Regions from separate parts of the Paenibacillus sp. NPDC101420 genome, predicted to be linked through region 3. Evidence: predicted binding sites of a transcription regulator. Region 3 holds the regulator's gene; each other region holds the start of a gene.
The links. The regulator Rex, encoded in region 3, represses fermentation and respiration genes when NADH is low (regulators of the CRP and FNR family bind a similar motif). The targets are predictions, from matches to a motif close to TTGTGAAATATTTCACAA.

Region 1 (3,217 bases), on a different contig from region 3:
CTTTTTGTGTCGAACGATAAGCAGAACTGGATCAATGTCATGCCAAATGACGGAATTATTACCGCGCATGATGGCAAAGAAACGATTCAGTTCAACCCGGTCAAGGCAAGATACATGAAGTTACAAGGCATAAAAAGAGCAACCGATTACGGATATTCCATCTACGAGTTTGGTGTCTATAACCTCTCGGGCGCTGTAGACGTGAAAGGCATTGAGGGCATACAAGTAAAGGTTGACGAGGAAGCGAAAAAAGTAACGATTGATGGATTGCTGATGAATGGCGTCCTTACAAATGTGAAGTTGAAGGTGCTTGATTCGAAAGGCAAGGTTCAACTCGAAGATGAGACGAAGAGTACAGTCGCGGGAAGTTTCCAATTCACATTCAAACTTACAGGTAATTTAAAGGGAACCAATGAGGCGTATCTATCGACTGGCTATATGAACGAGCCTGTAAAAGTGACCTTTGAATACTCAAAAGAAAACCCGGGTAAAGGTCACGATAAGTAATGGAGAAATAATCATCCAAGCAGCAATACGACCCGCACTGAAACTTCCTGTACCGGTTATCAAATTATCTGTCCGAGTAAGACTAATAACCGAAGTAAAAACGTTTGAGGCGTAACATAACAAGCCGATTAGGTGCCAGACCACGGGGTCTATACCTAATCGGCTTGTTTCTATGTACAGTATCAAGATATTATTCAGGTTTTAGTGGGATTGTATTATGTATTGTATAATAGAACGACTGCCTCAGCAGGTATTTATAATATAGAACATAGGAGGATCCATGTCCTGGAGCAAATTGAAGCAACAACTGGAGAGTTTTCTCTGTCCTGCGTTATACGGCAGGGTTGAATATCGCGCAAGCAGTTACCGTTATTTACCTGATAAATCAGGGGATTGTTATATTTCGGTAGATAAAAAGAACGTACTTAATATGAATGATAGAACTAGCTCAATTAGATGGTATCAGACGGAGCAGGAGATTAAGAATGATTCAGATCTTCAAATTCCTATCAACCATGAAGACATTGAAGCGGTTAGAAAAGATAGTAAGGGGATCATCCCGGAGGATCGTTTAATAGTCATTGCAAGAAGCAGAAAAATATCAGAAGTTGCAAAGGCGCTTTTGTCAGCACAGACGTCATTAAGTAAATCGAATTTTATTGTTATAGCTACTAAGTATTTATCTATTTCCATAGAGGAGAGCTTAGAAAGCGACGATATCTTATTGAATATTCTAGCTTTAGTGGACAGACGAGTTGGAAAAAAGCGAATTTTAAACATGAGCGAGAAGATGAAGTTAAAGCATCCAAGTGTGCAATATTTTTATGAACTAAGGCGTAGTATATTATAAAAATAAATAACTTCATTGAATATTCAAGAAACACTCCCTACAAAAATCCCTAATTCTACGCGACTTCTTCCCACCATAACAATAGCCATGATAATGAGAGGGATGTTCGCATATAGTGCATATGGAATCGGAGAATGTCGCTCTACTGGTAAGGAAGGGTACAGTGTTATGAGATCCTTATATTTATTGGACTTTACGGACAAGTTTGAGGAAAAATCGTTATTGAAGAGATGGCATCATTGCTGTCTCTTTTTTGTTTCTTTGGTCACTTTTTTAGCATTGCTCTGACTCTGGTTCCCGCTACGGCATCCTACGATCACAAGTATGAAAGACTGCACGAAAATTAGCGTTGATGCTTATGTTCAAGCTCTCTCTGCTCTGCTAGGTGACGGGAATCATAGACGTACTTACGTGATGTTGCTACGATGTTCCATGGAAATTAAGTGAAAGTGATCACAAGAAATTACAGAAGGAGTTATTTATCGTGAAAAGAATCGTAACACTGAGCACCCGCAAACTGATGGACACCGCAAAACACGGCGGATGCGGCGCATGCCAGACATCTTGCCAATCCGCTTGTAAAACTTCCTGCGGCGTTGCAAACCAGAAGTGTGAAAATGCAATGAACAGATAAGATTCGGAATTTTACCGCCCATTGCTCTGCTGATGGGCGGCTATTTTTAAGAAATGGATACTATCCCTAAAGGATGGCAAAGCCGTTTCTACTTGTGTGCAAAAGGAGCTTGATTAGTAAGTATGATTCATCAATATAAACTAAACGGATACAATATCGTGCTCGATACCTATAGTGGCTCGGTGCATGTTGTTGATGACCTAGCATATGAAATTATAGCGGATTATGAGAAAACTTCTGCCGACCAAATCGTGACAACGCTGTTGGATAAATATAAAGATGATTCCAGCATTTCCGAGAGCGACATTCGAGAAACCATCGCGGATATCGAGGAACTTAAAAATGATGGACAGCTCTTTACAAAAGATGAGTATGAGAACCTCTCGCTCGATTTGAAAAAACGAAAAACTTATGTCAAGGCACTCTGCCTCAATGTTGCGCATACCTGTAATTTGTCATGCGACTATTGCTTCGCTAGCCAGGGGAAATACAACGGAGATAGGGCAATCATGAGCTATGAGGTTGGACAAAAAGCTATCGATTATCTGCTTGAAAATTCGGGTCATCATCGTAACCTGGACATCGACTTTTTTGGTGGAGAACCGCTCTTGGCTTGGAAAGTGGTTAAACAGATCGTAGCTTATGCAAGAAGCAAAGAACAAGAATACAAAAAAAAGTTCCGGTTCACCTTTACGACGAACGGAATGCTGCTGAACGATGAGGTCACTGAGTTTTTAAATCAGGAAATGTACAATGTCGTATTAAGCCTGGATGGAAGAAAAGAGGTTCATGACCGACTTCGCCAAACGGTTAACGGAAAAGGCAGCTACGATCATATTGTTCCGAAGTTCAAGGAATTCGTTCGTAAGCGCGGGGACCAAGAGTACTATGTTCGAGGAACTTACACTCGTAACAATGTCGATTTCACCAACGATATATTTCATATCGCAGACCTTGGTTTTGACAAGATCTCGATGGAACCAGTCATCTGTGATCCAAAGGAACCTTATGCACTTACCGAGGAGGACCTGCCGGAGATCTACAACCAGTACGAAATTCTCGCCAAGGAAATGATTGGACGTGATGAGCAAGGCAAGGGATTTACCTTTTATCATTACATGCTTGACCTCTCGGAAGGACCTTGCATCCAGAAGAGAATTACTGGCTGTGGTTCAGGAACCGAATATCTTGCTGTCACCCCCTGGGGTGAGCTTTTTCCTTGCCAC
Region 2 (3,217 bases), on a different contig from region 3:
TGGGATCGTTGAATACCATTTATGACTTTAATCTGCTGCTTATAGTACCCGTATTAATCATCTTGTATGGTTCAATCACGAAGAAACCGACAATACCGGTCATGCTGATTTCTTCTATGTTCGCTATGGCTAACGCACTTGTATTCCAGGGATTTACTTTGAATGATGTCGTATCTTCTGTTGTTAATGGATTTAATATTTCTATGGTTCAAGTAGCTGGGTTTGATTCTGCCAACGTTATTGAAGATGTACCCCGTCTTCTAAATCGTGGCGGAATGAACTCCATGATGGGTACACTTCTCATTTGCTTCTGTGCAATCACGTTCGCTGGAACCATATCTCTGACGAAGTCCTTGGAATTGATTGTTAATAAGCTTTTGAAGTTCGTCCATTCCACAGGTTCAATGATCGTAGCAACAATTGTTACAGGTCTTACGATGATCGGAGTTACAAGTAATGGTCAGGTATCCATCTTAATGCCAGGTGAAATGCTGCGTGAAGCATATATCCGTCGGGGCTTGCATCCGAAGAACTTGGGACGTACCATCGAGGATTCAGCGGCGATTACCGAGCCTATTCTGCCTTGGACAGCTGCAGGTGCTTATATGGCGGGTACGCTGGGTGTTGCAACGCTAGATTATTTACCTTGGGCTGTTCTCTGTTGGACAGGAATAATCTTTGCGACGATATGGGGCTTCACGGGATTCGGTATCGCAAAGTTAACGCCAGAGCAACAGGCAGAAATGCTAAAGGAATATGACGGTAACACTAATGAACAAGCTGGATAAAGGAGTCTTTTAAAATGACAAATATGCATAAAGAAACTGTAATAACAACGGATGCACCAGGTGCAATTGGACCCTACTCTCAAGCTGTAAAGCTTGGGAATGTCCTATATACTTCAGGACAACTCGGACTAGACCCGGTTAAGGGGACTTTTCCTGCTACGGTTGAGGAACAGACGGAACGGTCGTTGCTGAATGTCAAAGCCATACTGGAAGCGGCGGGTACAAGCATGGACCAGGTAATTAAGACGACCGTTTTCCTAAAGGATATGAATGATTTTCTTAAGGTGAATGAGATTTATGGAAGGTTTTTTGCTCAGCCATACCCTGCTCGCAGCGCTGTTGAAGTAGCACGTCTGCCTAAGGATGGGCTCGTAGAAATTGAAGTTATAGCTTATATACCATAAGAGAGCAGACAGTAGATACTACCCAAATTTGTGTTTCAAAACGTTGATTAGAAAATAAGTCAGAGAGCCGCCCTGGATAGGGTGGCTTTCTTAATTGTGAGCAGATTCGTAATTGAAATTGAAAATTTTTATGAAAATTTAAAGTGAAAATATTCATGAAAATGTAACAGTAACCATAACTAATTACATAAAAAACTTCCCAAAACAGTATCTTTGCGTTATCATAAATGTGAAAACATTCACAAAAGGGGCGTTATAAAGATGAAGAAGACATCAAGTGCTGCTCTTATTCTCATTCTCTCTGTCATGCTCGTGATCGCAGGCTGCGGTAACAGTAATAGCAACACTACAGCTAGTAGTAATGGCAACGAGAACAAGAGTAAGGTCAATGAGACGGCTAACAATGATAAAGCTGAAGCCGTATCAGGCGCATCAGAGGCTAGCTACACACCAATGGATCAACTAAAAGATAATTATGATATCGTTATTGTTGGTGCTGGTGGTGCGGGTATGTCTGCTGCACTGGAAGCTAAGGCTAAAGGCTTGAACCCGGTTATTTTAGAAAAAATGCCAGTTGCAGGTGGGAATACAAGTAAATCCTCCTCAGGAATGAACGCTTCCCAAACGAAATTTCAAAAAGAGCAAAGCATTGAAGATAGCAATGATAAGTTTTATGAAGAGACCTTAAAGGGCGGGCATGACACGAACGATAAAGAGATGCTTCGCTTCTTCGTGGACAATTCTGCAAGTGCTATCGATTGGTTGGATTCGATCGGAATCAGACTGAACAATATCACAATTACAGGCGGTATGAACGAAAAACGTACCCATCGTCCAGAAGACGGCTCTGCGGTAGGCCAATATCTTGTCAAAGGTTTGGTTAAGAACGTACAAGAAAAAGAAATTCCATTGTTTGTGAATGCAGATGTGAAGGAAATTACCCAAAAAGACGGTAAGGTTGACGGAGTAAAAGTACTCTTTAACCAGGCCGATGAAAAAACCATTACAGCGAAGGCAGTTGTTGTAACAACTGGCGGTTTCGGTGCCGATATGGATATGATCTCTAAAGTCAGACCTGATCTGGAAGGATACGTTACGACTAACCAGATCGGCAGCACCGGAGACGGCATCAAGATGATCGAGGCACTAGGCGGAACAACCGTTGATATGGATCAAATCCAGGTTCACCCGACAGTTCAACAAGAAAAATCTTATCTGATCGGGGAAGCTGTACGCGGCGAAGGTTCTATCCTCGTAAATAGCGAAGGCACACGGTTCGTAAACGAATTGACTACACGTGATAAAGTTACCGAAGCGATCAATGCACTTCCTGAAAAAGCGGCAACGCTTGTCTTTGATTCCGGCGTCAAATCACGCGTGAAAGCAATTGAACAATATGACAAAATGGGCTTCGTAATCCAAGCGGATACCATCGAAGCATTGGCGAAAGAAATCGGTGTTCCAGCCGATAAGCTAAAAGCGACACTTGATACTTGGAACAGCGCGGTAAAGAACAAGAACGATGCTGAATTCGGCAGAACAACAGGGATGGACAACGATTTGTCCGCGGGTCCTTACTACGCTATTAAGATCGCCCCAGGGATTCATTACACCATGGGCGGCGTGAAGATCAATACGAACACAGAAGTATTAAATAAAGACGGCGCTGCTATTCCTGGCCTGTATGCGGCTGGTGAAGTTACAGGTGGATTGCACGGTCAAAACCGGATCGGCGGTAACTCTGTAGCAGAAATCATTATTTTCGGCCGTCAAGCAGGGGTTAAATCTGCTGAGTTTGTACAAGCACAATAAGATTTAACTGCTATTCTGGTTAAAACAAAAGAACCGCTTGGGCTAATTGAAGCCCGGGCGGTTCTTTGTTTAATCTCTCGTTTAAAGTGAGTGGAGTGACCTCTATTCAAAAAGCTACTTCTCGCTTTTAGCTTGTTCTTCTCGCATCCACTGTGACAGCTGGCGTTTGAGTTTAAGGAATTCCGGGGAATCCGTAATCTCATCGCGGCGTGG
Region 3 (3,217 bases):
ACACTTCGCCAAATGCTTCAGTCATCAGGCAGTGAGGAAGCTTCTGAATGGAGCGGAGTGATCGATAGAATCTATCCGGACCTTCTTACCGTAAAAGAAACCTGGGATCTGCTTAGTGATAAACTATTCAGCCTCTTGCCGGAACGCAGCGATGCAGCGGCGGGAGAAGCCGGCCAGTTAGTCATGCGGCTACTTCCTACCCGTAAACCGAAAGATTGGGATGAATTGGTTGCTTTAGAGAATACTATGAATCTGACATTAAGCGAAATTATCCGTAAAGGTGATAAAATGCTTAATGAGATGCGAGATCAAGAAGGACAATCTTCCTCAGATAGCCTAGTTACCGATATTAGCGGCTTATTTAAGGATTTAGCTTCTATACGTGAGCAAGTACGGTTTTTTATGGGATTAAATGATGAGAATGTAGTATATTGGCTGGAGGCGAATGGAAATTATCGCAGTAAATCGCTACAGCTGTATGCCGTTCCTGTTGATGTTAGTAATCAGCTTAAGGAGCTGTTTTTCGACAAGAAGAAAAGTATCGTACTAACTTCGGCGACACTCTCTGTGGATAAATCTTTCCAGTTTATGATTGATAATCTCGGACTTAATGAAGCTGCGGAAGAGGGGCGTCTGATGACATCACTCCTGCCTTCTCCCTTTAAGTATCGGGAGCAGGCGCTGTTAGTTATTCCGCGGGATTTCCCAAGTGTGAAGGGGAGTGTAGGCGATGCCCGATTTGTCGATACACTCGTACAGTCACTAGCAGAAGCAGCTATTACAACACGTGGGCGGATGCTTGTCCTGTTTACTTCTTACAAGATGCTACGCCAGGTTTATGATCCTCTGAAAGAGGCTCTAGCCTCACAAGAGATCACGGTGCTAGGTCAAGGCGTGGAGGGGGGCAGCCGTAGTAAGCTGATCCGCCGTTTTCAGGACAGTGCAGCCTCTGTGCTGTTAGGAACAAGCAGCTTTTGGGAGGGTGTAGATATTCCGGGTGAAGCATTAACATGCTTGGCTATCGTGAGGCTTCCATTTCAACCGCCGAATCACCCCCTAGCGGAAGCGAAGTCTGAGTTATTACAAGCCCAGAAGAAGAATCCGTTCATGAAGTTGTCTGTTCCTCAGGCAGTTATCCGCTTTAAGCAAGGATTTGGAAGACTGGTGCGGACAGCGCAGGATCGGGGTATTGTTATTGTGTATGACACAAGGGTGATCGAATCTCACTATGGGAAGTATTTCCTGTATTCGTTGCCTGGCCCGAAAATGGAGCATATGCTTACGGATCAAATGGTTCCTCGAATAGCGGAGTGGTTGGAGGACGGAGGCGTTTCTTGAAAAGGGCGTCTTCCCTCTAATTAATCACTCTACAATGAAGGGCGGTATAAGAATACCGCTCTTCATTGAGACGAGGTGCAGAAATTTCGATAGGATTTGAACAGAATATCACTTAAATTAGGAGGTAAATTATGAAATCGGATAAAATATCAGAAGCCGTTGTTCGCAGACTTCCTGTGTACTTGCGTTTCCTGAATGATCTCCAGAAACGTGAAATATTAACCGTTTCCTCACAAGAACTAGGACAAAAACTTGATTTGAATCCTGCTCAAATTCGTAAAGATTTAGCTTATTTTGGAGACTTTGGTAGAAAAGGTATCGGGTATGACGTAACTTATCTTATTGAAAAAATCCGTCATATTCTGAAGCTGGATCAACAATTGAATGTGGCTTTAGTAGGTGCCGGTAACCTTGGACATGCATTATCTAATTACAATGCTTATCTGAAAGATACTATGAAGATTACCGCTATATTTGACTCCTATGCACCTAAGGTAGGGCGGAAAATTAACTCTCTTACCGTTCAACCGATGGAGGAGCTTGGTCAGACGGTTCGTGAGCAAGGTATTCGAATTGGGATCATTACTGTGCCTGATTCAGAAGCGCAGAATGTAGCAGATATTCTCATTGAGTCTGGCATTGAGGCGATTTTGAATTTTGCACCAGTGATTCTAAAAACACCATCGAATATCCGGGTTCATGCTGCCGATTTTACAACGGATTTGCAAAGCCTTGCTTATTATTTGAAAGACGGAAAGGAAGAAACCGGAAATGAAGAGCAGTAAAACGATTATTAAGGGCGGGCGTTTTCTTATTCCGGGAACGGATGAGCCGGTTCTGAATGGATATATGACTATTGAAGATGATTTGATCACTTACATAGGAAAAGAAGAGCCTTTAATGGAAGATGATGTACAAGTTGTTGATGGCAGTCGTCTGCTGTTTATGCCAGGTCTGGTAAACACACATGGCCATGCGGCAATGTCATTGCTTCGTGGTTATGGAGATGATTTAGCACTTCAGGTGTGGCTTCAAGAGAAGATGTGGCCGATGGAAGCGAAATTCACTGGAGAAGATGTATACTGGGGAACCTCCTTGTCGGTACTGGAAATGCTAAAAGGTGGTACTACAACCTTCTTGGATATGTATGATCATATGGATCGAGTAGCAGAGGTAGTCGAATTATCAGGCATTCGTTCTGTACTGATGAGAGGCGTAATCGGATTATGCCCAGAGGAAGTACAAAATCACAAGCTTGCGGAAGCGATTTCTTTTGCACGAAATTGGCATGGTAAGGCTGATGGTAGAATTACGACGATGATCTCGCCACACGCCCCATATACTTGCCCACCGGACTTCTTTGTTAAGTTTGTTCAAGCGGCACATGATTTGGATTTACCGATGCATACCCATATGTCCGAGACCAAACGCGAAGTGGAGCAGAATGTGGTGGATTACGGACTTCGGCCTGTAGCGCATTTAGAGAAGCTTGGAATGTTCACACGTCCGTCTATTGTTGCACATGGCGTTCATTTGAATGATGAAGAGATCGAGATACTGGCTCGTCATGATGTAGGCGTGTCTCATAACCCAGGAAGTAATCTGAAACTGGCTAGTGGAGTGGCTCGGGTTACGGATCTTCTAAAGGCTGGTGTGAAGGTATCACTGGGTACAGATGGTGCGGCAAGCAATAATAACCTGGATATGTTTGAAGAGATGCGTCTTGCAGCCCTCATCCATAAAGGTGTAAGTGGTGATCCGACGGCTGTTCCAGCTCCGGAAGCGCTGCGTATAGCTACAGAGTATGGCGCAAAGTCTATCTTTTTAAATGATGTGGGTAGACTCGCTGTTGGCATGAAAGCGGACTTTATCGCGATTG
Region 4 (3,217 bases), 260 kb from region 3:
TGGATGACATTACTCAAAGAAAAGTGACGATCAAGATTCACTATCCAACACCTGACCTGACTGAAATAAGAGCACAGGAAGACGACAAAATCAAACGTTTCCAAGAGGTATATCCGAACGTAGAAATCGTTAAAGACGACTGGCAGTACAATGTAAGTGAAATCGGAATTAAAATGGCTGCGAATGAAGCACCAACCTTCTTTAATACTTTTGCTACAGAAGCTAAATTCCTGGTTGAAAAGGGCTGGGTTGCTGACATCACAGATCTGTGGAACAAATATGAATTTAAAGATCAAATTAACACCGTGCTTCAAAATCAATTTATTATCGACGGCAAAGTTTTCGGAGTAACACAAAAAGGTTATGTAACAACCACTATGATCAACAAAAAAATGCTGGATGAAAAAGGCGTAGCCATTCCACCTATGGATTGGACTTGGGATGATATGCTGAATACGGCTAAAGGTGTAGCTGATGCCAAAAAAGGTATTTCCGGTATTGCTCCAATGGGTAAGGGGAACGAATCAGGTTGGAACTGGACCAACTTCCTGTTTGAAGCTGGCGGAGAGATTCAAAAGATTGAAGGCGGTAAGGTTATAGCTACATTTAATTCCGATGCTGGCGTTAAAGCACTGGATTTCTACAAGAAACTTAGATGGGAAGCTAACGCGATTCCTCAGGACTGGGCACTTGGTTGGGGCGATGCTGTAGGTGCGTTCCAACAAAGTCGTACAGCAATGGTAATGGCCGGATCTGATGGCGTTATCGAGCAAGCGCTGAACCAAGGTGGACTGAAACCTGAGGATGTGCTTACGTATCCTATGCCAGCTATGGAAAAAGGCGGAAAACACACAGGGGTACTTGGTGGTGACTATCTAGTAATTAATCCAAATGCTACGCCAGATGAACAAGAAATGGCATTCCGCTACATTACTTTTGATTATTTCTCTGACAAAGGTTTGGAAGCACTGGATGCAATTCTTCAACAACGTACAACCGATGGCAAATACTTTATCCCGCCGCTCTTAGACTACTACTCAGCTGATTCTGAGTTTGGTAAGAAGACCAAAGCGGTTTATGACAAGTACACAAATGTATACCAATATAGCCCTGACATTATGGGACTTTTGGATGGTAAACCTGAAGCTCAATACAACACACAGGACTATTACGCAACCATGTCCAATGTTATTCAAGAGCTGTTCTCCAAAAAAGGAACGGATTCCAAGAGCCAGTTAGAAGCAGCAGCTAAAACAGTGCAAGAGAAATTCTTTGATACGATTAAAGCGGAATAGTCTAATGCAAAAACCGGCCCCTTTGGGGTCGGTTTTTTGTTGTGAAGATTTATAAATTTATAAATCTTCAGAAATAGTGATAATCATTTGGAAATTATTACAGTGTAGAGAAATCGTAATTGACTGTGATGAAGAGATACATTTTTGTGTACTGATTTTAGATATATGGAATAAAAAGGAGCTGAAATTTTGCTTATTAAAGTATAATTCTAAGATTTAAAGGGTTTTATAGCACATAATATGGTAAAAAGACTATAATATGATCGAATGAAAGCGCTTTGAAAACAAATCAAAAAAACTTTATACTTTGTGAAAGATTTCACTATACAAGGTGGAAATCATGTGATAAGATAAATGTGTAGAGAAAAACAACTAAAAATTGACAGGAGGACGAGGGAGATGGCAGTTAAGAACGAAGTCGCCGCCCAAGTTAAACAAGTTACCGCTGAAGAGTATATTCAGAATTTAGTGGATAAAGCAAAAAAAGCGCATGAGGCGTTCATGGCGCTAAACCAAGAGCAAGTTGACACAATCGTTCATGCAATGGCGTTGGCTGGACTCGACAAACATATGTACCTCGCAAAATTGGCCGTAGAAGAAACTGGACGCGGCGTATACGAAGACAAAATTACGAAGAACATCTTCTCAACTGAATATATCTGGCACGGAATTAAATACGATAAAACAGTAGGCGTTATTGAAGACAACGCTTATGATAGCTTCCAAAAAATTGCTGAACCCGTCGGAATTGTTATGGGTATCACACCGGTAACCAACCCTACATCCACCACGATGTTTAAAGCGTTGATTTCGATTAAGACACGGAACCCTATTATATTCGGTTTCCACCCATCTGCGCAAGAGTGTAGTGCAGCTGCTGCAAAAATTCTTCATGATGCTGCCGTGAAAGCTGGCGCTCCTGAGAACTGTATCCAATGGATTGAAATGCCAACAATGGACAAGACAAACGCATTGATGAACAACCCAGACGTTGCTCTTATCTTGGCAACTGGTGGTTCTGCAATGGTAAAAGCAGCTTATAGCTGTGGTAAACCAGCACTTGGCGTAGGCCCTGGTAACGTACCTGCTTTCATTGAAAAGAGCGCGGATATTGATCAAGCCGTAACGGACATCATTCTTTCTAAAACATTTGATAATGGTATGATCTGTGCTTCCGAGCAAGCTGTTATTATCGAAGAACCAATCTTCGATCAAGTGAAGAAAAAGATGATTGCTAATGGCTGCTACTTTGTGAATAAAGAAGAAGCTGCCAAACTGACTAGTGGAGCAATGAACGTAGATAAATGTGCGGTTAACCCAGCAATCGTAGGTCAATCCGCAGTGAAAATTGCTGAAATGTGTGGCATTCAAGTCCCTGCCGGCACAAAGATTCTGGTAGCAGAACTTGAAGGTGTAGGCACTAAATATCCACTTTCCGCTGAAAAATTAAGCCCGGTTCTTGCTTGCTACAAAGTTAAGAATGCAGATCAAGGTATCGAACGCGCAGCTCAAATTGTTGAATTTGGTGGTATGGGACATAGCTCGGCTATCCACTCCAACAACGAAGAAGTAATCATGAAGTTCTCTAACCGTCTGCAAACAGGACGTATTCTCGTTAACTCGCCTTCCACACATGGTGCGATCGGCGATATCTATAACACTAATATCCCTTCGTTGACCCTGGGCTGCGGATCTTATGGACGTAACTCCGTGTCGCAAAACGTTACAGCAATCAATTTGATCAACGTGAAAAGGGTGAATCGTCGTACCGTGAATATGCAATGGTTTAAAGTACCTGACAAGATCTATTTCGAAAAAGGCGCTACTCAGTACCTGACCAAAATGCCTGATATCACACGTGTCGCAATTATCACTGACCCAATGATGGTTAAGCTTGGATATGTTGAAAGAGTTGAACATTA

Region 1: the regulator Rex is predicted to act here: its motif matches at 1,799-1,816, upstream of scfA (six-cysteine ranthipeptide SCIFF).
Region 2: the regulator Rex is predicted to act here: its motif matches at 1,420-1,437, upstream of ACQKMP_RS19270 (flavocytochrome c).
Region 4: the regulator Rex is predicted to act here: its motif matches at 1,603-1,620, upstream of adhE (bifunctional acetaldehyde-CoA/alcohol dehydrogenase).

The regions. Positions count from the first base shown of each region.
Region 1 covers NZ_JBNNSE010000009.1:161,470-164,686, reverse strand. The annotation lists gene ACQKMP_RS27410 (DUF4855 domain-containing protein) at 1-507, shown strand, start outside; gene ACQKMP_RS27405 (SF0329 family protein) at 788-1,357, shown strand; gene scfA (six-cysteine ranthipeptide SCIFF) at 1,842-1,991, shown strand; gene scfB (thioether cross-link-forming SCIFF peptide maturase) at 2,114-3,217, shown strand, end outside.
Region 2 covers NZ_JBNNSE010000004.1:306,138-309,354, forward strand. The annotation lists gene nhaC (Na+/H+ antiporter NhaC) at 1-788, shown strand, start outside; gene ACQKMP_RS19265 (RidA family protein) at 803-1,192, shown strand; gene ACQKMP_RS19270 (flavocytochrome c) at 1,454-3,004, shown strand; gene ACQKMP_RS19275 (ABC transporter ATP-binding protein) at 3,119-3,217, opposite strand, start outside.
Region 3 covers NZ_JBNNSE010000002.1:515,371-518,587, forward strand. The annotation lists gene dinG (ATP-dependent DNA helicase DinG) at 1-1,338, shown strand, start outside; gene ACQKMP_RS11160 (redox-sensing transcriptional repressor Rex) at 1,470-2,123, shown strand; gene ACQKMP_RS11165 (amidohydrolase) at 2,110-3,217, shown strand, end outside.
Region 4 covers NZ_JBNNSE010000002.1:256,306-259,522, forward strand. The annotation lists gene ACQKMP_RS09910 (ABC transporter substrate-binding protein) at 1-1,295, shown strand, start outside; gene adhE (bifunctional acetaldehyde-CoA/alcohol dehydrogenase) at 1,695-3,217, shown strand, end outside.